One region of the Stenotrophomonas sp. YJH_SMC_17 genome, then DNA from elsewhere that is predicted to be linked to it. Evidence: predicted binding sites of a transcription regulator. Region 1 holds the regulator's gene; each other region holds the start of a gene.
The links. The regulator FliA, encoded in region 1, starts transcription of late flagellar genes. The targets are predictions, from matches to a motif close to TAAAGTTTNNCNNNCNNNGGCCGATAA.
Positions count from the first base shown of each region.

Region 2: a site for FliA is predicted at 5,954-5,980, ahead of AC5P8Z_RS06400 (methyl-accepting chemotaxis protein). Genes of this name have one in related genera too.
Region 3: a site for FliA is predicted at 2,489-2,515, ahead of AC5P8Z_RS15560 (GGDEF domain-containing protein). Genes of this name have one in related genera too.

Region 1 covers NZ_JCAFUU010000012.1:5,850-13,628, forward strand. The annotation lists gene AC5P8Z_RS19355 (ParA family protein) at 1-672, opposite strand, end outside; gene motD (flagellar motor protein MotD) at 677-1,693, opposite strand; gene AC5P8Z_RS19365 (flagellar motor protein) at 1,695-2,435, opposite strand; gene AC5P8Z_RS19370 (chemotaxis protein CheA) at 2,549-4,360, opposite strand; gene AC5P8Z_RS19375 (protein phosphatase CheZ) at 4,363-4,968, opposite strand; gene cheY (chemotaxis response regulator CheY) at 4,968-5,360, opposite strand; gene AC5P8Z_RS19385 (RNA polymerase sigma factor FliA) at 5,418-6,161, opposite strand; gene AC5P8Z_RS19390 (MinD/ParA family ATP-binding protein) at 6,158-7,045, opposite strand; gene flhF (flagellar biosynthesis GTPase FlhF) at 7,032-7,779, opposite strand, start outside.
Region 2 covers NZ_JCAFUU010000002.1:285,534-293,312, forward strand. The annotation lists gene hflC (protease modulator HflC) at 1-483, shown strand, start outside; gene AC5P8Z_RS06365 (DUF2065 domain-containing protein) at 552-737, shown strand; gene AC5P8Z_RS06370 (adenylosuccinate synthase) at 1,055-2,347, shown strand; gene AC5P8Z_RS06375 (hypothetical protein) at 2,475-3,101, shown strand; gene AC5P8Z_RS06380 (transcriptional regulator) at 3,152-3,796, shown strand; gene AC5P8Z_RS06385 (hypothetical protein) at 3,759-4,166, shown strand; gene AC5P8Z_RS06390 (M23 family metallopeptidase) at 4,187-4,810, opposite strand; gene AC5P8Z_RS06395 (L,D-transpeptidase family protein) at 4,815-5,774, opposite strand; gene AC5P8Z_RS06400 (methyl-accepting chemotaxis protein) at 6,010-7,779, shown strand, end outside.
Region 3 covers NZ_JCAFUU010000005.1:254,930-262,708, reverse strand. The annotation lists gene AC5P8Z_RS15575 (lytic murein transglycosylase) at 1-73, opposite strand, end outside; gene egtD (L-histidine N(alpha)-methyltransferase) at 161-1,147, opposite strand; gene egtB (ergothioneine biosynthesis protein EgtB) at 1,144-2,415, opposite strand; gene AC5P8Z_RS15560 (GGDEF domain-containing protein) at 2,559-3,839, shown strand; gene AC5P8Z_RS15555 (YchJ family protein) at 3,843-4,235, opposite strand; gene AC5P8Z_RS15550 (sulfite exporter TauE/SafE family protein) at 4,338-5,117, shown strand; gene AC5P8Z_RS15545 (ATP-binding protein) at 5,226-7,779, opposite strand, start outside.

The DNA of each region.
Region 1 (7,779 bases):
CAGGCCGGCGGCATTGCTGATGCGGGTGTCGATCGGAATCGCGTCTTCCCACACGCGTGCGCCGTGACGGTCCTGCATGGTGCGCAGCGATTCGTTGCCGGCACGCGTGCGGCGGTCGAACAGGGTCGGCAGGATCGAGATCGGCAGGGGACGGCGGCGCGAGCGCTCGACCATCTCGCCGGTGCGTACCATGCCATCCAGGCCATGCAAGGCCAGCGGCTCGGCCTGCGTCGGGATGATAAGGCGGTCGGCCGCAGCCAGTGCATTGATCATCAGCAGGCCCAGCGTCGGTGCGCAGTCGAGCAGGATGTAGTCGTGCTGGCCCTGGTGGCGCGCCAAGGCGTTCTGCAGGGCCAGGCCGAGGCCGGGCTGGTTGGCGCTGCGGCGCTCCAGCGTGGCCAGCGCCGACTGCGCGCAGACATAGTCCAGCCCTTGGATGCTGCTGGCATGGCACAGGCTGGAGAGATCTGCTGGCGGGGCGCCGAACAGTTCCAGCACGCCGGCCGGCGGCGGGTCCACCGGTACGCCGAAGGCGCGGCTGAGCGAGGCATGGGGATCGAGATCGATCAGCAGCACGCGATGGCCGAGGGCGGCCAGGCCGCGGCCGAGGGCGAGGGTGGTGGTGGTCTTGCCGACTCCGCCCTTCTGGTTGGCGACTGCCCAGATGCGCATCGGTTTACTCCTTCATTGCCGGGGGAACGGCGGCGCCGACACGGCTGCCAGCCGGCACCGGTGGCAACTTCACCGGTGCGATGGGGGAGGTGGGGACGCTGGCCGGAGTTGCGGCGGCTTGTTCGGTTGCGGTGCTGTCGGTGGCGCCGGTGGCTGCGTTCAGGCGCTGGCCGAGCGGATCCACCGAATGCGAGGTGTCGGCCAGGATGATGACCATCACCCGGCGGTTGCGGTTGCGGCCCTGCGCACTGTCGTTGTCTTCGCGCGGGCGGAACTGGCCGTAGCCGACCATCGCCAGCCGCGACGGCTGCACGCCCTGGTCGGCGAACAGGTGGACCACGCTGGCCGCGCGCCCGGCCGACAGTTCCCAGTTCGAGGGGAAGGTGGCGGTGGCGATCGGCACGTTGTCGGTGTGGCCTTCCACGCGCACGCTGTTGGGCACGTCTCGCAGCACCTCGGCCAGGCTGGCCAGCGTCTGACGTGCATGCACGTCCAGCGCGGCCGAGCCGGTCGGGAACAGGATGTCGCTGTTGATCTCGACCTCGATCCACAGCTCGGTACGGCGCACGCTGATCATGCCGCGGTCGATCAGCGGCGCCAGCGCGGCGGTGAGGCGGTCGGCGATGCTGTTGAGCTGGCGCTCGGCGCGGGCGATCTGCTCCTGGTTGTGCACCGACACGGGCATGCGCATCTGCGAGGCCATCGACGGCAGCAGGGTCGGATCGTGCGAGGGCGCCGGCGCGGACGGGCCGATCTTGGTGCCGGACTTGATCACCGAGGGGCTGTCCCAGCCGCCGCCCTGCACCTGCTTGTTGCCGACCTGCACCGGGTTGATCGTGCGCGGCGCACCCCCGAAGGCATCGGTGAGTGCGTCGGCCATGATCCGGTACTTGCCCTCGTTGACCGAGGAGATCGCGTACATGACCACGAAGAAGGCGAGCAGCAGCGTCATCAGGTCGGCATAGGGGATCGCCCATGCTTCGTGGTTGGCGTGCTCTTCGTGGTGCTTGCGGCGGGCCATGTCAGTGCAGGAAGCCGGAGAGGTTGGTTTCGATGTTGCGCGGGTTCTCGCCCTGGGCGATCGAGATCAGGCCTTCGATGACCATCTCGCGGTCGCGGGTGTTGTGCGAGATCACACTCTTGAGCTTTGCAGCGATCGGCAGGAACAGCAGGTTGGCCGAGGCGATGCCGTAGATGGTGGCGGTGAACGCGGCAGCGATGCCGTGGCCCAGCTTGCTCGGGTCGGCCAGGTTCTTCATGACCGCGATCAGGCCGAGCACGGCGCCGATGATGCCCAGCGTGGGCGCGTAGATGCCCATCGCCTCGAAGACCTTGGCGCCGGCCTGGTCCTGGTGTTCCTGGCTGCCCAGTTCGATTTCCAGCATGTGCCGCATCGATTCGGGCTCGACGCCGTCCACCAGCAGCTGCAGGCCCTTGCGCAGGAACGGGTCCTGTTGCGCTTCCACCTGCGATTCCAGGCCCAGCAGGCCCTGGCGGCGGGCGATGTTGCTCCACTCGACGATCTGCTGGATCAGTTCGCGGCGATCGCTGTGCGGCGGGCGCACGACCCAGCGCACGATCTTGAACGCATGCTTGAACACGGCCGGGGAGGTGTGCAGCAGGATCGCGGCCACGGTACCGACGATGACGATCACAAACGCCGCAGGCGACCACAGCGACGCCAGGCCGGCGCCCTTGAGGATGCTGCCACCGACCAGCGAGGCCAGGGCGAGAAAGAGTCCAATGAGGCTGAGTCTATCCATGGTTCCGGTATCGGCTTGTATGAATGGGACTTGAGACACCGGGAGAATCTGGTGCAACGGAGTTCACAGTTTTCCGCGTCGCCGGGCATGGCCCGGCGCAACCACGACGGGGGTCATCTCAACCCGTCCACGTCCAGGATCAGCGCCATGCGACCATCGCCGATCAAGGTTGCACCGGCATAACCGCGCAGGCCGCGAAGGGCCTTCGGCAGGGGCTTGATGACCACTTCCTCGCGCCCGCGCACCTGGTCTACGACCAGGCCGAAGCGTGCTTCGCCGGCCTGCAGCACCACGATGGTCAGCAGGGTCGAGGCGGCCGGCGTCACATCCAGCCACTGACGCAGATCGACCAGCGGCAGGGTGTGCGAGCGGCGATCAAGCACGGCGCGGCCATCGAACCATCCCAGCGAGGTCCGGGGCGCGTGCAGCACCTCCATCACGCGGGCCAGCGGCAGTGCATAGACGTCCTCGCCGGCCTGCACCAGCAAGGTCGGCAGGATCGCCAGGGTCAGCGGCACGCGGATCAGGAAGCGGCTGCCACGACCCAGTTCCGACTGGATCTGGATCTGGCCGCTCAGTTCGCGGATGCGCGACTGCACCACGTCCATGCCGACGCCACGGCCGGAAATATCGGTGACCTGCTGCTTGGTCGAGAAGCCGGGCAGGAACACCAGGTGCAGGCACTCCTCGCTGCTCAGGCGGGCGGCGGCTTCCGGGTCGATCAGGCCCTTCTCGCGCGCCTTGGCGCGCAGCTTTTCCGGGTCGATGCCGGCGCCATCGTCCTGCACCTCGATACTGACGTAGTCACCTTCCTGCTGGGCGGACAGGCGCACGTGGCCCATCCGCGGCTTGCCCTGGGCCTCGCGCAGCTCGGGCATTTCCACGCCGTGGTCGATGGCGTTGCGGACCAGGTGCACCAGCGGATCGGCCAGCGCTTCGACCAGGTTGCGGTCCAGCTCGGTCTCGGCGCCGATCAGCTCCAGGTCCACTTCCTTCTTGAGCGAGCGGGCGACATCGCGGGCGACCTTGGGAAAGCGCGAGAACACCTTGCCGACCGGCTGCATGCGGGTGCGCATCACCGCCGACTGCAGGCGGGCAGTGGCAATGTCCAGCGTCGATACAGCGCGGTCCAGCTCCTCATCGCGCAGGCGTGCGCGCAGGGTCTTCAGGCGGTTGCGTGACAGCACCAGTTCGCCGATCAGGTTGACGATCGCATCCAGGCGCTTGGTATCCACGCGCACGGTGTGCTCGGCTTCGGCCAGCGGTTTGGCGGCGGGCTTGGCTGCCGGAGCGGCGGCCGCTGGGCGAGGCGCCGGCGGGGCAGCGACCGGCTTGCTGCCGGGCGCGGCGCCACCATGCAGCTGGTCGAGCAGGGCTTCGAACTCGTCTTCGCTGATCAATCCATCGTCCGCCTTCTTCGCCGGTGCGACCGCAGTCGGCGGGTTGCCGCCGTGCAGCTGGTCGAGCAGGGCCTCGAATTCGTCTTCGGTGATCAGGTCGCCGCCAGCGGCAGCCGGTGCGGCGGCGCTCGGGGCCGCGGTACCGCCACCGTGCATGTCGAACTGGGCGATCAGCTCCGGCGGGGCGTAGCCCGGTTCGGTGCCCGACGACACCGCGTCGAGCATTGACTGCAGGTAGTCCAGCGATTGCTGGGCGGCGTCGAAGTGATGGGCCTGCAGCACGGCCTGCCCGGCGCGCGCGATCCCCAGTGCTTCTTCGGCGGCGTGGCACAGCTCGACCATGGCGGTGACGCCGAGGAAGCCGGCGCCGCCCTTGAGCGTGTGGTAGCCGCGGAACACCGCGTTGAGCTGCTCGCTGTCCTGCGGCGCCTGCTCCAGCGACACCAGCTGTTCGCCCAGGCGGTCCAGGATTTCCTGTGCCTCGATGATGAAATCGGCAGTGATGTCGTCGGATACCGCGCTCATGGTTACAGCCCCAGATCCGACAACAGGTCGTCGGCGTCGTTCTGCGAGACCGCGTGGCGGTCCAGTCCCTTCAGTGCCGGCCCGGCCAGTTCCGGGTCGGTGCGATGCTGTTCCGGCGGCAGGCCGAGTGCGCCGAAACCTTCGTGTACGCGGCGCACGATGCCGACCACGCGCCGGATGATCTGTCCGGTCAGGTCCTGGTAGCTCTGGGTCAGGGCGATTTCGGTGAGGTTGTGGCGGATGCGCTCGAGCTGCGCGTCCTGGCCGGGCTGCAGGCCTTCGGCGCGCAGCTGTTCGGTCAGGCTGCGGCATTCCTCGGCCAGGTCCAGGGTGCGGTGGGTGGCCTGTTCGGTCATCGCCACCACGTGGTCCAGGCGTGCGCAGGCGTCGTCCAGTTCACCGGCTTCGCTCGGCACGGTCGGCAGTTCACCCAGCGCCTGACCCAGCTCGCGGGCCAGCCGCGAAAGGCCGCTCATCATCGGCTGCGTGCGCAGCGCGACCAGTCCGTCGATGCGTTGCCGCCAAGCGGCTTCGTCACCGGACTCCAGCGCGTCCAGGGCTTCCTGCAGGCGCAGGGCGAGGGCGTTCCTGTCGACCGTGGTATCCATCAGGCGCTGGCCGCCAGGCGTTCGAAGATCTTGCCCAGCTTCTCTTCCAGCGTCTGCGCGGTGAACGGCTTGATGATGTAGCCGTTGACGCCGCTCTGTGCCGCTTCGATGATCTGCTCGCGCTTGGCTTCGGCGGTGACCATCAGCACAGGCAGCGTTTTCAGCTTGGCGTCGGCGCGGATCGCCTTCAGCAGCTCGATGCCGGTCATCACCGGCATGTTCCAGTCGGTGACCACGAAATCGAACGGCTGGCTCTGCAGCAACGACAGCGCGGCATGCCCGTCCTCGGCTTCGGCGGTGTTGGTGAAGCCCAGATCGCCCAGCAGGTTCTTGACGATGCGACGCATGGTCGAAAAGTCGTCGACGATCAGGATGCGCATGTTCTTGTTCAAAGCAGAGTTCCTTTGTTGTTCATTCCGGGCGGCCGGGGGCAGCCGCCTCGGGGATGTTCATTCTTCAAGGCCGGCGTCGACCGCCTCGAATATCTTCAGTCGGCCCCGCAGGCGCAGTACCGCCTGGCCGTGGATCTGGCAGACCCGCGATTCGCTCACGCCGAGCACTGCGCCGATCTCCTTCAGGTTCAGCTCCTGCTCGTAGTACAGCGAGAGCACCAGCTGTTCGCGCTCGGGCAGGTGGCCGATGGCCTTGCCCAGCTCGCGGCCGAATTCGCCGCGCTCCAGCACCTGCTGTGGGGTCGGGCCGCCCTGGGCGACGGTGTCCAGCTCGCCCTGGTCCTCGATGCGCGATTCCAGGCTCAGCACCTGGCCGCGTGCGGCGTCTTCCATCAACCGCAGGTACTCTGGCAACGGCATCTCCATCGCCGCGGCCACTTCGGTGGCGCTGGCGGCACGGCCGCTGCTCTGTTCGAGGCGGCGGATGGTGGCGGCGGCGTCACGCGCACGGCGGTGCACCGAACGCGGCACCCAGTCGCCGCGGCGGATCTCGTCGATCATCGAGCCACGGATGCGGATCGAGGCATAGGTCTCGAACGAGGCGCCCTGGTCGGCGTCATAGCTGCGCGAGGCTTCGATCAGGCCCATCATGCCGGCCTGGATCAGGTCGTCCACTTCGACGCTGGCCGGCAACCGCGCAGCCAGGTGGTGGGCGATGCGCCGCACCAGATCCGAGTGCTGGGCGATGACCTCGTTGGCTGCCGAGCGCTGGACCTCCCGGTACTGGGCTGCGCCTTTCATGCGGCCACCCCGCGCTGCTTGAGGATGCGCTCGAGGAAGAACTCGACGCCGCCACGCGGCTCGGTCGGCGCCTGCCAGCGGGCGGTGCGGCGGGCAATCTCGGTGATCGCCAGCGCGGCCGGGCTGGACGGATAAGCCTTCACCACCGGCTGCTGGCGCTGCACCGACAGGCGCAGCCAGTCATCCTGCGGCACGCAGCCCAGGTAGTTCAGCGAGACATCGGCAAGGAACTTCTCGCAGACGCGGGTCAGCTTCTCGTACAGCACGCGGCCTTCGTTGGGATCGCGCACCATGTTGGCCACCACCTGGATGCGGTCCACGCCGCGCTCGCGTGACAGCACCTTGATCAGCGCGTAGGCATCGGTGATCGAGGCCGGTTCGTCACAGACCACCACCACGGTGTCCTGCGCGGCCTGGCAGAAGGTCAGCACGCCGTCGGTGATGCCGGCGGCGGTGTCGACCACCATGATGTCCAGCTCGCGTTCCAGTTCGGAGAACACGTTGACCAGGCCGACATGCTCGGCCGGGGCCAGCTCGGCCATGTGCCGGCGGCCGGACGCGGCCGGGACCACCAGCACGCCATTCGGGCCTTCGACGATGACGTCGTCCAGCGAGCAGCGGCCGGCGACCAGGTCGGCCAGCGTGAAGGTGGGGTTCAGCCCCAGGATCACGTCGATGTTGGCCAGGCCAAGGTCGGCGTCCAGCAGCAGCGTGCGCTTGCCCATGCCGGCCAGTGCCACGGCCAGGTTGGCCGAGACATTGGTCTTGCCCACGCCGCCCTTGCCGCCGGTCACGGCGATGGTGCGCACAGGGCCGAGCGGCTCGCTGCGGGTGGCCGACAGCGGGAAGGTCTTGGTCAGCTTGGCGTACTCACGCGACGGCATGGTTCAACTCCGGGTTGCAGGGCATATCGGCCGCTCGGCGCAAATCTTCAAGGCGAAGTACAAGATTGGCTGCACTGGCCCGGTGCAGGTCGTCCGGAACGTCCTGGCCATCGGTCACCCAGGTGATCGGCAGGGCATGGTCCACGGCTACCGACAGGGCGTTGCCGAAGCGGCCGGTCTCGTCCAGCTTGCTCAGTACCAGGCCCTGCAGGTTGGCGGCGCCGAAGCGGCGGACCACCTCGTCCATGTCGCCGAAGCTGGTGTTGGCCGGCAGCACCAGCAGGGTGCGGACCTGGCGGGCGGCGCGCAGCCACTGCAGCTGGGCGGCCAGTGCGCGGTCGCGCGGGCCCAGCCCGGCGGTGTCGATCAGCACCAGCTTGTAGTCCTTCAGGCGTTCCAGCAGCTGGTCCAGGTCGGTGCCGCTGTTGGCCTCGTGCACGGCGATGCCGAGCTGGCGGCCGTAGCCGTACAGCTGTTCGCGGGCGCCGATGCGGGTGGTGTCGGTGGTCACCAGGGCCACGTCACGCGGCGCGTGCTTCTCGGCGAAGCGCGAGGCCAGCTTGGCGATGGTGGTGGTCTTGCCGGCGCCGGTCGGGCCGACCAGGGCAATCACGCCGCCTTCCTCCAGCGGGTCGACCGGGGCGATCGGCAGCTTGCGCGAGATCAGCCCCAGCATCAGGCCACGGCCACGGTGGGCTTCGGTCTCCAGCGGGATCTGCATGGCCACGTCGCGG
Region 2 (7,779 bases), on a different contig from region 1:
CGCACCCTGCAGCAGCTGGTGTCCGGCGACCGCAGCGAGCTGATCGCCGAGCAGCTGAAGGGGATCAACGAAGCCGTGGCCGGCCTGGGCATGCAGATGATCGACCTGCGCATCAAGCAGGTGGACCTGCCGACCGACAGCCAGGTGATCAACGACGTGTACGAGCGCATGCGGGCCCAGCGCAAGCAGGAAGCCGCCAAGCTGCGGGCAGAGGGCGAGGAGCAGTCGCTGACCATCCGCGCCCAGGCCGACCGTGACAGCACCGTGCTGATCGCCGAAGCCGAGCGAGATGCCCAGCGTCTGCGCGGTGAAGGCGATGCCGACGCCGCCCGCATCTACGGCAAGGCCGGCTCGGCCGACCCGTCGTTCTATGCGTTCTACCGCAGCCTGGAGGCCTACCGCGGCTCCATGAGCGACGGCAATGGCGTGATCGTGCTGGACAAGAACGACCCGTTCCTGCAGTACCTGAAGAACGACCGCTGAGGTCGCAGGGCATTACCCCACGGGGCCCGGATGAATGCCGGGCCCCGTGCTTTTTCTGGAGTTCCCCCATGAAAGATCTGTTCGCCGCCGTCTGCCTGGTCGCGGTGCTGGAAGGCCTGTTCCTGTTCGCCGCACCGTTCGCCTGGAAGCGCATGGCCGAACGCCTGCTGGACCTGCCCAGCCCGGCCCTGCGCAGCTTCGGCGGGCTGGTGCTGCTGGCCGGCCTGAGCCTGCTGTGGTGGGCACGGCACTGAACCCCGCCCTGTAGCGTCCGAGCCCATGCCCGGGCGGCGCCGCGCAGCGGCGGGAAGGCAGCCGAGCATGGGCTCGGCTCTACATGAGACGCCGGCCTGACCGGCCGGTGAAGCCGCCCGTCGGAAAGGTGGCACCGGACCCCGGAAACCCGGATAATGCACAAAAGCCGGACGGGCCTCCCCGTTCGGCTTTTTCCGTGTCTGGGCCTTCCATCACCGGCCGCTCCCCGTTTGGAGCCGCCCTCCAGGTGCTGGCCAGCCCCGCCACGGTTTACCCGTCCGCGGCCCCGATGGCCGCAACATATGAGGAGCCCGTCATGGGTCAGTCTGTCGTAGTGCTTGGTGCCCAGTGGGGCGATGAAGGCAAGGGCAAGATCGTCGATCTGCTCACTGAGGAGATCGGCGCCGTCGTGCGCTTCCAGGGCGGTCACAACGCCGGCCACACCCTGGTCATCAACGGCAAGAAGACCGTCCTGCACCTGATCCCGTCGGGCATCCTGCGTGACGACGCGCTGTGCCTGATCGGCAACGGCGTGGTGATCTCGCCGGCCGCGCTGCAGAAGGAAATCGCCGAGCTGGAAGCCTCCGGCGTGGAAGTGCGTTCGCGCCTGAAGATCTCCCCGGCCGCCCCGCTGATCATGCCGTACCACATCGCCCTGGACCAGGCGCGCGAGCGCGCTGCCGGCGGCAAGGCGATCGGCACCACCGGCCGTGGCATCGGCCCGGCCTACGAAGACAAGGTGGCGCGCCGCGGCATCCGCATCGCCGACCTGCACTACCCGAAGCAGCTGGAAGAACTGCTGCGCACCGCGCTGGACTACCACAACTTCGTGCTGACCAAGTATCTGAACACCGATGCGGTCGACTTCCAGAAGACCTTCGACGAAGCGCTGGCCTTCGGCGAGTACGTGCAGCCGATGAAGTCCGACGTGGCCGGCATCCTGCACGACCTGCGCAAGCAGGGTAAGCGCGTGCTGTTCGAAGGTGCGCAGGGCGCGCTGCTGGACATCGACCACGGCACCTACCCGTACGTCACCAGCTCCAACACCACCGTCGGTGGTGCGCTGGCCGGTTCCGGCGTCGGCGCCGATTCGATCGACTACGTGCTGGGCATCGCCAAGGCCTACGCCACCCGCGTCGGTGGTGGCCCGTTCCCGACCGAACTGGACGACGAAGTCGGCCAGGGCATCCGCGATCGCGGTGCCGAGTACGGCGCTTCGACCGGCCGCCCGCGTCGTTGCGGCTGGATGGACATCGTCGCACTGAAGCGCGCCGTGGCCATCAACGGCATCAGCGGCCTGTGCATCACCAAGCTGGACGTGCTCGATGGCATGGAAAAGCTGAAGGTCTGCATCGCCTACGAATACAACGGCAAGCGCACCGAGTACGCGCCGCTGGACGCGCAGGGCTGGGAAGAGTGCACCCCGGTGTACCTGGAGTTCCCGGGCTGGAGCGAGAACACCCACGGCATCACCCACTGGGACGACCTGCCGCCGGCTGCACGTGCCTACCTGCGCTCGCTGGAAGAGCTGGCCGGTTGCCCGATCAGCATCGTCTCCACCGGCCCGGACCGCGACCACACCATGGTCCTGCAAGATCCGTTCGCCTGAGTGCGTGACCGGTAGCGCTGGGCCACACCCGGCGTCGCTGCAAGAAGAAGCCCCGCGAAAGCGGGGCTTCTTCGTTACTGTGTCAGCGGGGCCGGCGAGGAAGCAAAGCGATGACCAGGATGTCAGCGTGAAAGGCGAGACCGTGGTTCGGATCACCCTGTGGGTGTTGTGGAGCCTGTGGGGCATCGCCTGCGTGGTTCTGGCGCTCGGCGCCATCGCCAACCAGCTGGCCTCGCGCACCCAGACCCTGCCGCTGCTGCTGAGCCCGGGCGCGACGGCCGAGGTGACGGTCTACCGCTTCATCGATGACCATCTGAGGCTGCGGCTGCGGTATGCCGCAGACGGTGCTGAGGCTGACCCTGACGTGCTGCTGCGCATCGATACTCCCACCAATCATGGAGATTTCCGCGCGGGGGAGCGTTCGGGCGCGGCCGGGCAGGGCATCGATCGCAGGCTGGCGTCGGTTGAATCCAGCGGTCTCATGACGTCCTACTTTGGTTATGGCCGCGGCGATGCATTGCCACGCGGACGCTCATGGCTGCGGGTAACCGTGCTGGAGGTGGACCCGGCGCTGGCGGGCAGGGCGGCCTTGATCGAACTGCAGCCCCCACTGGACCTGTTGAAGCTGACCGACCTCGACTACGTCTGGCTGTGGCCGTTCTTCTTCTGGAAGCCGGTGGCGATGTTGCTTGTGATATTCGGTGTCGGGCTGGAGGTGGCCAGCATTGCGCTGCGCCGTATCCCCGCCCGGTAGCTGGCGAAGGCACTTGCGGAATACCCAATATGGGCACAATAATGCCCAGTATGGGTATATCTACCGCCACTGCATCTTCGTCCAGCCCCATCGGCCTGGCCGATGCACTGTTCACCCAGACCCAGCAGCGGGTGCTGGCGCTGCTGTTCGGCCAGGACCGTCGAGATTTCAGCATCTCCGAGCTGATCAGTGGCAGCGGTGCCGGCTCTGGCGCCGTGCAGCGGGAAGTGGCCAAGCTGGTCGCAAGCGGCCTGGTGGAGCAACGAAAAGTCGGTAACCAGAAACGTTATCGGGCATTTGCCGGCTCCCCCATCCATGCCGAACTGGTGGCGCTGGTGCACAAGACCATCGGCCTCGCGCAGCCGCTGCGCGAGGCGTTGCAACCGCTGCAGGACCAGATTGCGCTGGCCTTCGTCTTCGGTTCGGTGGCCAAGCGCACCGACAGCGCGCACAGCGATATCGATCTGATGCTCGTGTCCGATACGCTGGGTTATGCTGAGTTGATGGCGGTGCTTGATCCTTTGGAGGAACGTCTGGGACGGCCGGTTAACCCGACGCTGTACACGCACGACGAATTGAATGATCGCCTGCGCAAGGGCAATGCCTTCCTGCAGCGTGTTCTCGAACAACCCAAGGTGTGGGTGATTGGAGGAAAGGATGACCTCGCCATTGCAGAATCTGGTCGGGGCGGGTAAACCGCTTACCGCCGAACCGCCCGATCCGCGGGAGATTGAAGGGCTGCAGCGCTCGGGCCTTGCGCGGCTGCGTGACGCACGCAATGCCACGTTGTCGCTGGAAAGCCGCTTCGACCTTGCCTACAACGCCGCGCACGCCTTGAGCCTGGCCGCGCTTCGCGCGAAGGGATTCCGGCCCAGCAACCGCTACATCGTGTTCCAGTCGCTCCAGCACACGCTCGGCGTTGGTCCGGAGGTGTGGCGCGTACTCGACAAGTGCCACCAGCAGCGCAACATCGCCGAGTACGAGGGCGAACTCGATGTCAGCGGGCGCCTGGTGGAAGACCTGATCACAGCCTGCGAAGCGGTGCGTGTTGCCTCTGGCCTCTGAGCAAAGCGAGGGCTGACGCGTCAGCGTTCGGCCGCCCGCAGCAATGGATAGGGATTGATCGATTCCCCCTTCCACCACTGTTTTTCAGGCCCCAGCACGTGCACCTCGAAGTGCAGGTGCGGCGCGTCCGCACTGGCATTGCCGGTGCTGCCTACATAACCGATCACCTCGCCGCGCCTGATCACCTGCTTTTCGGCCAGGCCATCGGCATAGCGCTGCAGATGCGCGTAGTAGTAGCACCAGCGTCCGCTGGGCTCGAACTGGTAGATCGTCAGCCCACCGCGCTTGCTGTCGAACAGCTTCTCCACCGTGCCGTCGGCCACCGCCAGCACGGGCGTCCCGGCATCGGCCATGATGTCGATGGCATCGTGCACGCGTCCTTCGCTGCGGGCGTCGGTGAAGGTGTCGCGCAACTGCGAGGGTAGTACGCCCTGCACCGGCAGCAGCAGACCGCCCTGTGCTGCGTCCAGGCTGGCCGGCAGCGGCGCGCTCGGTGTGGTCGGTTCCGCCGTCGGCGTTGCCGACACGGTGGGGGTCATTGCTGGCGAGGACGCCGCCGTGGGTTCGGCGGCATCGCGGCGCAGCCACCAGCCCAGTCCCACACCCAGCAGCACGCCCAGCACGATCAGCTGCGAAAGACGCATCGGCTTACTCCTGCATCACCACGGGGACGGAGGTATCCACCGCATCGGCCACGCGCAGCGCATCCCAGTTGGTCATGCGCACGCAGCCATGCGATTCGGTCTTGCCGACATGGCCGGGCACCGGCGTTCCATGCAGGCCATAGTGGGGCTTGGACAGATCAATCCAGACCCTCCCCACCGGGTTGTTCGGACCCGGAGGCAGCGTAGCCTTCTTGTCGCCCTTGCGCGCATCCCAGAACAGCTTGGGGTTGTAGTGGAACGGCGGGTCACGATACACGCCAAGAATTTTCCATTCACCGATTGGCAGCGGATCGTGTTGGCTGCCGGACGACACTGGCACCTGTGCGATCACCTTGCCCTGCGCATCCAGCAACTGCAGGGTGGAATCGGACTTGTCGACCACGATCTTCGCCGCCTTCGGCAATGCAGCCGGTGCGATGTTGGGTACCTGGATGCGGTTGCCGGCCTTGGCCAGATCGACGCCGGGGTTGAGCGCCTTCAGCAATGTTGGCGAAGCATGGAAACGCTCGCCCAGTGATTCCTCGACGCTGCTGTAGCCCAGTGCCCTCAGCTTTGCCTGCGCGGCGGGTGTCTTCGGTAGGGCGACGAACGGCCCGGCCACGTCCTCGGCGGTCAACGTGTAACTGGCGAGCGGTGTGGTCGCATCGGCCTGCAGCGCCTTCCAGGTGCTGTCGTCCAGCTCTCCGCTCACCGTCAGGCCGTGAGCGGCCTGGAACCCGGCCACGGCGCGTCGCTGGTTGCTGCCGACTTCACCGTCGATCTCGCCCGGGGAGAAATTGGCCCGGTCCAGAAGCACCTGGGCGTGCAGCGGCGAGCGCGCCGCCGTATCGGGGCCGGCCTTCTCGGCAATGGGCTCCGGCAGCTGGGCTGGCGGCGGCACCTGCGCGAAGGCGGGGGACACCAGCAAGGACAGGGCGAGCAGGGCGGGGCGGTGTACGGGCATGAAGATCTCCGGCAGATGGCCGCTCCACCCTGCCCGCAGAGGCTGCGCAGCCTCCGTGAAAGCAACCTGATGCCGGCATGAGCAGGGCGGCCCTGGCGTGGCCCGGGCCCTTGTCGCAGAAGCACCGTGCATGGTCTCACCAAGGTGAACGGCTACCGACGCCCGTGCATGTTGCCAGTCAAGATTGCCGGTGGCACGGCCGATACGGCCACATCCCCCCGTTTTGGATGTACCCATGAACTACTTGAGGAATGTCAGGGTTGCCTGGCGTCTTGGGCTGGGCTTTGGCCTGTTGCTGCTGCTGGTCACCGCCGTGGTGGCCACTGGCGCCACCGCCAGTGTCGTGCAGAAGCGCGCGATGCAGCAGGTGGTCGACGTCAGCGTGGCCAAGGTACGGCTGCTGTCGCAGATGCTCGATGCCAACAACCAGATGATGGTGGTGCGCCGCGAGATGCTGATCCGCCAGGGCGAAGACCGCGGACACGACGAGCAGCGCATCGCCGATCTGGTCAAGCGCTACGAGGCCAGCTGGACCGCCTACCAGGCGCTGCCCAGCGACGCCCAGGGCAAGGCCATCGCGGAAACCATTGCCGCCAAGCGTGCCGTCGCGCGCCCGCTCAACAAGCAGACCAGCGAACTGATGGAGCAGGGTGACTATCCGGGCGCCGTGGCGCTGACCCTGGGCCCGGTGCAGGAAGCCGCCAATGGCTGGAACAAGGCGCTGTCGGACGGCGTGGACTTCGAAGAGAAGGAAAGCCGCACCGCCGCAGCCGAAGCGATCCGCCTCGGAGAGCGCAGCCTGCTGCAGCTGCTGGTGCTGGGCGGCGTGGCCTTGCTGGTCGGCATCGGTGCCTCGGTGATGATCGGCCGCAGCCTGACCGGCCCGCTCGCGCGCGCGGTGAACCTGGCCGAGCGCCTGTCCAGGGGCCAGCTGGACCAGGAATTCCGCCTCGGTGGGCGCGATGAACTGACCCAGCTGGGCGAGGCGATGGCCAGCGTGCGGCAGAGCGTGCAGGCAGCGATCGGCGCGCAGTTGCAGATGGCCGAACAGCACGAGGCCGGCGCGATCCGCTATCGCATGGACGCCAGCGCGTTCCCGGGCGACTTCGGCCGCATGGTTCAGGCCACCAACAGCCTGGTGGAATCGCACGTGCAGGTGGAACTGCTGATGGCCGAAGTGATGCAGCGTTACGCCATCGGCGACCTCAGCCGCGACCTGCCGGACTACCCGGGCGAGAAGGGTACGCTGACCCGCACCCTGGCCTCGGTGAAGCAGAGCCTGATGATGATCAATGCGCAGATCGATGAACTGGCCCGCGCCGCGCGCGCCGGTGATTTCAGCATGCGTGGCGATGCCGCTGCGTTCCAGTTCCAGTTCAAGGCGATGGTCGAACACCTCAACGGCATGATGGCCAGTTCGCAGGCCAGCATCGCCGATGTCTCCGACGTGCTACGCGCGATTTCGCACGGCGACCTGACCGCACGCATGGACGGCGAGTACGACGGTGTGTTCGCCCGCATGCGTGACGACGCCAACACCACCACTGCGCAGCTGACCGGCATCGTGCGGGGCATCCAGGTGGCCGCCGACAGCATCAACAACGCAGCGCAGGAACTGGCTGCCGGCAACAACGACCTGTCGCGCCGCACCGAGCAGCAGGCCGCCAACCTGGAAGAGGCCGCAGCCTCGATGGAGGAACTGACCTCGACCGTGCGCCAGAACGCCGAGCTGGCGCGACAGGCCGACAGCGAAGCGCATGCCGCCGGTGCCGCCGTGCGCGAGACCGAGCAGGCGATGGCACAGATGGCGTCGGTGATGGGTGAGATCGATCAGTCCTCGGCTCGTATCTCGGAGATCTCCACGTTGATCGACGGCATCGCGTTCCAGACCAACATCCTGGCGCTGAACGCTGCCGTGGAAGCCGCCCGTGCAGGCGAGCAGGGCCGTGGTTTCGCCGTGGTCGCCAGCGAAGTGCGCACGCTCGCGCAGCGTGCCGGTGTCGCC
Region 3 (7,779 bases), on a different contig from region 1:
CCGGATCAGCGGCAGGTGTCGGTTGCGCCGTCAACGGCGCGGCCAGCGCGGCGGCCAGGCCGAGCGTGGTCATCAAGGGCATGGCGTCCTCTGTGTTGCCGGTGCTGGGGCCATGTTAGCGCGGGCAGACGGCCTGGCATCCGCCAGCCACGGCCCGGCGCTACCGATGCGGAGCCGAGGCGCGCAGCAGGCGCAGGCCGTACGCCGGATCGGACGCATTCCAGTGGGCGATGGTTTCCAGCCCGGCCTGCTGCACCAAGTGGTTGAAGCTGTCATCGGTGTACTTGTGGCTGTACTCGACCCGGATCGGTTCGCCGGCCTGGAAGTGGAAGGTCTGACCGTCCAGGTGCACGTCCTGTTCGCGCTGGCTGACCAGGTCGGTTTCGATGCGCAGGCGCGCGGTGCTGTAGCGGGCCTGGTGGCGGAAGCCATCAAGATCAAAATCACTGCCGACCTCGCGGTTGAGGCGGGCCAGCAGATTGAGGGTGAACGCTGCGGTGATGCCATCGGCATCGTTGTAGGCGGCCTCGATCAGCGCCGGGTCCTTGTGCAGGTCGATGCCGACCAGCGCCAGGCCGTCATCGCCCATGGTCTGGCGCATCGCGCGCAGCAGGGCGATGGCCTCTTCGCCGGCGAAGTTGCCCAGCGTGGAACCGGGGAAGAACAACAGGCGCCGCGCGGCCTGGCGTTCCGGTTCGGGGACCTGCACCGGGCGGGTGAAGTCGGCGCAGACCGGCAGCATCTCCACCTGCGGCAGCGCCGGGGCCAGGTGGTCGATGCTGGACAGCAGCGCGGCGCGCGAGATTTCGATGGGGGTGTAGGCCACCGGATCGTGCAGGGCAGCCAGCAGCAGGGCGGTCTTGCGACCACTGCCACTGCCCAGTTCGACCACGTGGGCATGGGCGCCGACGGCGCTGGCGATCTCCGGCAGCACCTGGTCGAGCAGGGCCAGCTCGGTGCGCGTGGGGTAGTACTCGCGGGTGTGGGTGATCTGCTCGAACAGGCGCGACCCGCGCGCGTCGTAGAAATACTTGGACGGCAGCTGGCGTGTGGCGCACGAAAGGCCGGCCACGGCGTCGGCCATGATCTGCTGGCGGCCGGGAGTGAGGTCGGTCAGCGCCTGCAGCGCGTCCTGCACGGTACTCATGGAAGATCCCTCGCCAGGCGCACGCCGGAGAACTGCCAGCGCGCCGGTGGATTAAAGAAGTTGCGGTAACTGCTGCGGACGTGGCCACGCGGGGTGGCGCAGCTGCCGCCGCGCAACACCCACTGGCCACACATGAATTTGCCGTTGTACTCGCCCAGGTTGCCGCCGAAGGGCTGGAAGCCGGGGTAAGCGCCATAGGCGCTGGAGGTCCATTCCCAGACATCGCCGAACAGCTGGCGCAGGCCCGTGCCCTGCCCTGCATGCGGATGCAGCCCGTCGTCATCGGCGAAGTGCCCGCTGGGCGGCTGCGTGGCGGCGGCCGCCTCCCATTCGAATTCGGTCGGCAGCCGTGCCTCATGCCAACGCGCGCAGGCGTCGGCTTCGTAATAGCTGAGGTGGCAGACCGGCGCATGTGGATCGAGCGCGCGCCAGCCGCCGAGGGTGTACTCGTGCTGCAGGTCGTCGTGCCAGTACAGTGGGTGCTGCCAGCCTTCAGCCTCGCACAGGGCCCAGCCTTCGCTGAGCCACCAGCGCGGATCACGGTAGCCGCCGGCATCGACGAAGGCACGGTACTCGCCGTTGCTGAGCGGGCGCTCGGCGATGGCGTGTGCAGGCAGCAGCACGCGGTGCGGTGGTGATTCGTTGTCGTAGGCGAAGGGCGCGTGCTGCGGCCAACGCGCTGCACCGACGCTGACGATGCGTTCTTCCCGCGCAACCCATCCCTGTGCGCTGTGCACGCTGGTGACCGCCGCGAGGTCTTCGCGATAGGGCGGCTGCAGCGGGTTGCACCACAGGGCGTGCTTGATGTCGGTCAGCAGCAGTTCCTGGTGCTGCTGTTCGTGCTGCAGGCCCAGCTGCAGGTGCTGCAGCGCCTCTTCACCGAGATCGCCGTCGGCCAGGCGCGCCAGCAGCTGCTCATCGACGTGCCGGCGATAGTCGCGCACCTGCTGCAGCGAGGGCCGCGACAGCAGGCCACGGCGTGGGCGGGCATGGGCCGGGCCGAGGCTCTTGTAGTAACTGTTGAAGAGAAAGTCCCAGGCCGGATCCCACGGCTGGTGGCCGCGTACGCTGGCCAGCACGAAGCGCTCGAAGAACCAGGTGGTGTGGGCCAGGTGCCATTTGGCCGGGCTGGCATCGTCCATGCTCTGCAGCATCGCGTCTTCGGCGCTGAGCGGTGCCGCCAGTTGCTGGCTGCGTCCACGCACATGGGCGAAGTGGCTGGCGAGTTCACGCTGCGGGGCAGCGACGGCGAGGGTTGCGCTGTCCATGGGCACCAGCTTCGTCTGCCGCGGGTGAGCGCGATGTCATCGCATGGCGGCAGCGCATTCACATCGCGCCCATTCAAGAACCCTGCGCCAACGCCGCTAACGGCAGTGCTGCGACCGTGTAGTGACCGCGCTGGAATTACCGCTTGTCCGATCATCCGCTCCGCCAGCCTGCGCATTACCTGTTCGTGCTGCCCGCCCTGCTGGTCGCACTGGTGCTGTGGGCTACCCTGGGCGACGAGGATGTCGGCCGAGCCGGCCAGCGCGTGCTGCCTTGGTTGCTGGCCTGCCTGGGTGCGGGGCTGGCGCTGATGTACAACCAGGTGCGCACCTTGTGCATGCTGTTGCTGGTGGCGGCCGTGTTCACGGTGCTGCACCCCGGCCTCGCCCACTACCTGCGGCTGGGCTACATCAGCCCGCTGACGCCGCTGCGCTTCCATGCGGTATCCGCCTGGCTGCCGCTGCTGTTTACCTTGCATGCGCTGTGGCCCGAGCGTGGCCGGCGGCGCCAGGACCTGCTGCTGCGCGGGATCGGTAGCGGCACCCTGCTGGCGATCTTCGCCCTGCTGGCCGCGCAGCAGCCGCAGGGCATGCATGACCTGCTGTCGAACCGGCACTTCGCCTGGATTCCGAGCGACTGGAATGCGCTGGCACAGCTGCCGGCCCTGCTGTTCCTGACCGCCACCACGGCCCTGGGCTGGCTGGCCTGGCAGCGCCCTCGCCCGCTGCACACGGCGATGCTGCTGGCGCTGCTGTGCCTGTGGTGGATGCTGCCGCGGGTGTTCCTGCAGCCGGTGCTGCTGCCGGCGCTGAGCAGTGCCGCGCTGCTGCTGATGCTGGGCGCGATGCTGCAGGAGTCATTCCACATGGCGTTCCGCGATGAACTGACCGGCCTGCCGGGACGGCGCGCGTTCAACGAGACCCTGCAGCGGGCGCGGGGCACCTACAGCATCGCGATGGTGGATGTGGACCACTTCAAATCGTTCAACGACACCCACGGCCACGATACCGGCGACGATGTACTGCGACTGGTGGCCTCGCGGCTCGCGCGGGTTGGCGACGGAGGCCGCGCGTTCCGCTACGGCGGCGAGGAGTTCGCGGTGGTTTTCCTCGACCGGCCGGCGGCGGCCTGCGTGGACGCGGTGGAAGCGCTGCGCCAGAGCATCGAGGACACCCGCATGCAGTTGCGCGACCGCGGTACGCGCAGCCGCGACGACGAGACCGGTCGCCAGCAGCGCGGGCGCGGCGGCAGCGGCCAGGTAGTGCAGGTGACGGTCAGCATCGGGCTGGCCGACAGCCGCGTGGACCCCCGCCCGGTGGCGGTGATCAAGGCCGCCGACCAGGCGCTGTACGTGGCCAAGGACGAGGGCCGCAACCAGGTCCGCGCGCACGGCGGCCAGCGCGTGCTGGCGGTGCGCGGCGGCTGAGGCTCAGACCGCGTCGAGGTAGTACCAACGGCCGTCGATGCGCAGGAAGCGGCTGTGCTCGGTCATCTTCACCGCACTGCCGCCGCCCACCCGGTAGCGTGCGGTGAAACGCACTTCGGCGCTGTCGGCACCGGTGACCGTGTGTTCGTGCACGGTCAGGCCCAGCCAGTGCGTACGCTGGCCCGGCGCATCGTCGAGTGACAGCTCGGCAGGACGGGTCTCCGGGTGCCAGCTCTGGCGCAGGTAGTCGGCCAGGCCCCGCACGTATGCGCTGTAGCGCGAGCGCATCAGGCGTTCGGCATCTGGGGCGGCTTCGCCGGCATGGAAACGACCACAGCAGGCGGCGTATTCGGCGGGCAGGCCGCAGGGACAGGGATCGGCAGGGTTTCGGCTCATGCGCGCATTGTCGCCGGCTTGTGCGGATTGATCCACGCGGGGCGTGGGTCAGCCGATGCAGGACAGGCGTATGCTGTCGCGCCCCCACTTTGATTGATCGCCGTGCTGGAACTGGTTCCCCCTGAGTTGTGGTGGCTGGTGGTGATCGCCTTCATCGCCGGCCTGGTCGATGCCGCCGTCGGTGGCGGTGGGCTGGTGCAGCTACCCGGTCTGTTCACGGTGCTGCCGCAGCAGACGCCTGCGATGCTGTTCGGTACCAACAAGTTCAGCTCGATGTTCGGCACCGGCGCTGCCGCCTGGCGATATGCGCGCAATGTGCGCTTCCCGTGGAAGCCGGTATTGTTCGCGGCCGGCACGGCCTTCATCTTCTCCTTCGCCGGCGCCACCGCGGTGAGCCTGCTGCCGAAGGATGCGGTGCGGCCGCTGGTGCTGGTCCTGCTGGTCGCGATGCTGGCCTACACCCTGTGGAAGAAGGATTTCGGCGCGCTGCACCGGCCACAGGAGATCGGCCGGCGCGAGCTGGCGATCGCGCTGGCGATCGGTGCGGCGATCGGCTTCTACGACGGCTTCTTCGGGCCGGGCACCGGCAGCTTCCTGATCTTCCTGTTCGTGCGCTTCTTCGGTCTGGATTTCCTGCGCGCTTCAGCGGCATCGAAGGTGGTGAACCTGGCGACGAATGTTGCAGCGATCTCGTTCTTCGTGCCGACCGGCAACATCCTGTGGCTGTTCGCGCTGCCGATGGCAGCAGCCAACATCATCGGTTCGGTGGTGGGCACGCGCCTGGCGCTGAAGGGCGGCACGCCGTTCATCCGCAAGCTGTTCGTGGGGCTGGTGGTGGTGCTGATCGCACGGATGGCGTGGGATACGTTCCGCGGGGCATAAGGGCGCAACATGATCTGGTAGGTGCCAACCTTGGTTGGCCCGCTGTTGCCGGTCGCGCAGAGCAGCCGAGCATGGCTCGGCTCTACAGGAGAGTGCCGGCCGAGGCAGTCAGGCCTCGGCTTCTTCCGGTTCGTTGGCCTGCTGCCGGCTGCGCTCGGGCAGCTTCAGGCGCTTGCCTTCTTCGTCGTACTCGATGAGCAGGACGCCCGAATCGTGGCGGCCGCTGATTTCGACGAAGCAAGCACCACCGATGAACGGTTCCAGCGTCATCACCGACTTCAGCGGTGTGGCGACGACCATCTGGAAGCCGAAGTTGTCGAAGATGTTCATTGCCAGCGCAGTGAACTCGTTGTCGGCCTTGTCGAAGGCTTCGTCGAGCACGACGGCGGCATAGCTGGGCAGCTGGCTGTCGGCACCACCCAACTGGTAGCGCAGCGCGGCGGCGAGGCAGGTGGTGGCCAGCTTCTGGCGCTGGCCGCCGGACTTGCCGGCGCCGCTGCGGTAGATCTCGACCTGCTGGCGCGTTTCCGCATCCAGCTCGACGCCGATGAACTCCACGTGCATGCGCACGTCCAGCACCAGCTCACGCCAGCGCTTGTCCTCGCCTTCCTGCGAGCCGAGGCGGTTGACCAGCTGGCGCAGTACGGTGAACTGCGACTCGGCCAGCTCGCGCTGCTCGGTCTGCTGCTGCGACAGCACCTCGCGCAGCTGCAGGTGGAACTCGCCCACTTCCGGCAGACGGCGGTCGCTCAGTTCGATGGTCAGCAACGTGCCACGGTTGAACGGCACCTGTTCCAGGCTGGCGTTCACTTCGTCCAGGCGCTGGCCGATCGACTTGCGGGCTTCGGCACTATGGCGCTGCAGCGCCAGCAGGTTGTTCTTGCTCTGGTTCTGCAGCAGGTCGAAGAAGCGCTCTTCGTGCTGCGGCAGGCCATCGCGCTCCAGGCGTTCGAGGCGGGCGAGGAAGTCCTCGGCCGACGCCACCGACACGGTGAAGTCGCCCGATTCCTCCGGCCACTGCTGGATGAAGCGGCGGAAGCAGCCGATCAGCTGGTTCTCGATGCGGTTGAGGTCCTGCTGCGAGGAGGACAGCTGCTCGTTCAGCGCGTTGCTGACTTGGCGCATGTGCGCTTCCAGCGTTTCCAGGCTGAGCGGGCCCTGTTCCTGCAGGCGCTCGGCAAGGCCGGCTTCCTGCTTCTGGGCCAGGCTCGGCAGCACCAGCGCACGGCTCTGCTGGCGTGCGCGGTCGAGGCGATCACGTTCCTTGACCAGCTGGCCACGCTCGACGCGGACGTCTTCATAGGTGCGGCGCGACTGTTCGATGTCGGCGCGCACCGCGTCGATCTGCTTGGCCAGCTTGGCCAGGTCGGCGTTGCCTTCGCGCAGATCGCGCAGAGTCGCTTCGATATCGCTCAGGCGCTGCTGCGGCGCGGCGATGTCGATCTCGTTCCAGCTGATGCTGACCAGCTCGTGGCAGGCCAGGCGGCGTTCGTTGTCGCGGTCACGCTGGCCGCGCAGGCGCGCGATGTCGGTCTCGCAGCTGGCGATGCGCTTGGCCAGTTCCTGCGCTTCGCGCTCGAAAGCGCCCACCTTGTCGTGGTTGTTGAAGCCGAGGATCCAGCGACGGCGATCGCCAACAGCGCTGCGGTCGTCCTTCTCGAAACGGTCGCCCGGGTGCTTGACCTGGCCTTCGCGGGTGATACCGCGGTCGACGTTGCGCAGCTGCTTGGCATCGACGCATTCGTAGTCGAAGCGCTTGCCGAGTTCGCGCCGCAGCCAGCTTTCGAACACATGCTCGCGCAGTTCCAGCTTGTGCAGCAGCGACTTCGCCGACGGCTCGCGGGCGAACGCATCGTCGTTGCGGCGCACGCGGTAATAGGTGAAGCGCATGCCCAGGTGGGTACGGTTCACCCACTCGGCCACGTCGTTGTAATGCTTGTCATCGACCAGCAGCGACAGCGCGAAACCGCCCAGCACGCGCTCGATGGCCCCCTGCCAGCCCTGCTCTTCCGAGCGGACCTGGATCAGCTCGCCGACGAACGGCAGCGCCGCCTCGGCGATACCGGTTTCCTCAGCCAGGCGCGCGCGCAGCTTCTGCATCGGCGCCGGGATGTTGGACGGCGTGCGCTGCATCGCTTCGAGTTCCGCACGGACTTCACCGAAGCGGCGCTCGTCATCGCGCTTGCCACCCAGGCGATCGCTGATCGCGTCGTCCAGCGCCGAAGATGCACGCTGGCGGTCCTGCAGCTCGTTCTGCGCACGCTCGACCAGCTCGGCGAAGCCGTGGGCGTCATCCGGCAGTTCCGTCTGCAGCTGCTGCGCGGCCTGGCGTGCCTGCTCGCGCTTGGCCTGGCGGCGGTCGCGCTCGGCTTCGGCACGGCCCTGTTCGCGTTCCAGTTCCTCGATGCGCTCACCGCCCTGTTGGCGGCGCTGCAGTTCCAGCTCGGCCAGGCGCTCGGTGTGGTTGTCGAGTGCGGCACGGCGCTGGGCTTCCTCGCCCAGCAGGCCACGGTCACGCACGTCCATCTCGCGCAGGCGTGCTTCGATCAGCGCCTGGCGGCGGCTTTCGCGGAAGCTGTCGACGCCGAGCTTCAGCGCTTCGTCGTCGCCACGCTGGCGGTGCATTTCCTTCAGATCGTTGTAGTAGGCGCGTGCCGGCAGC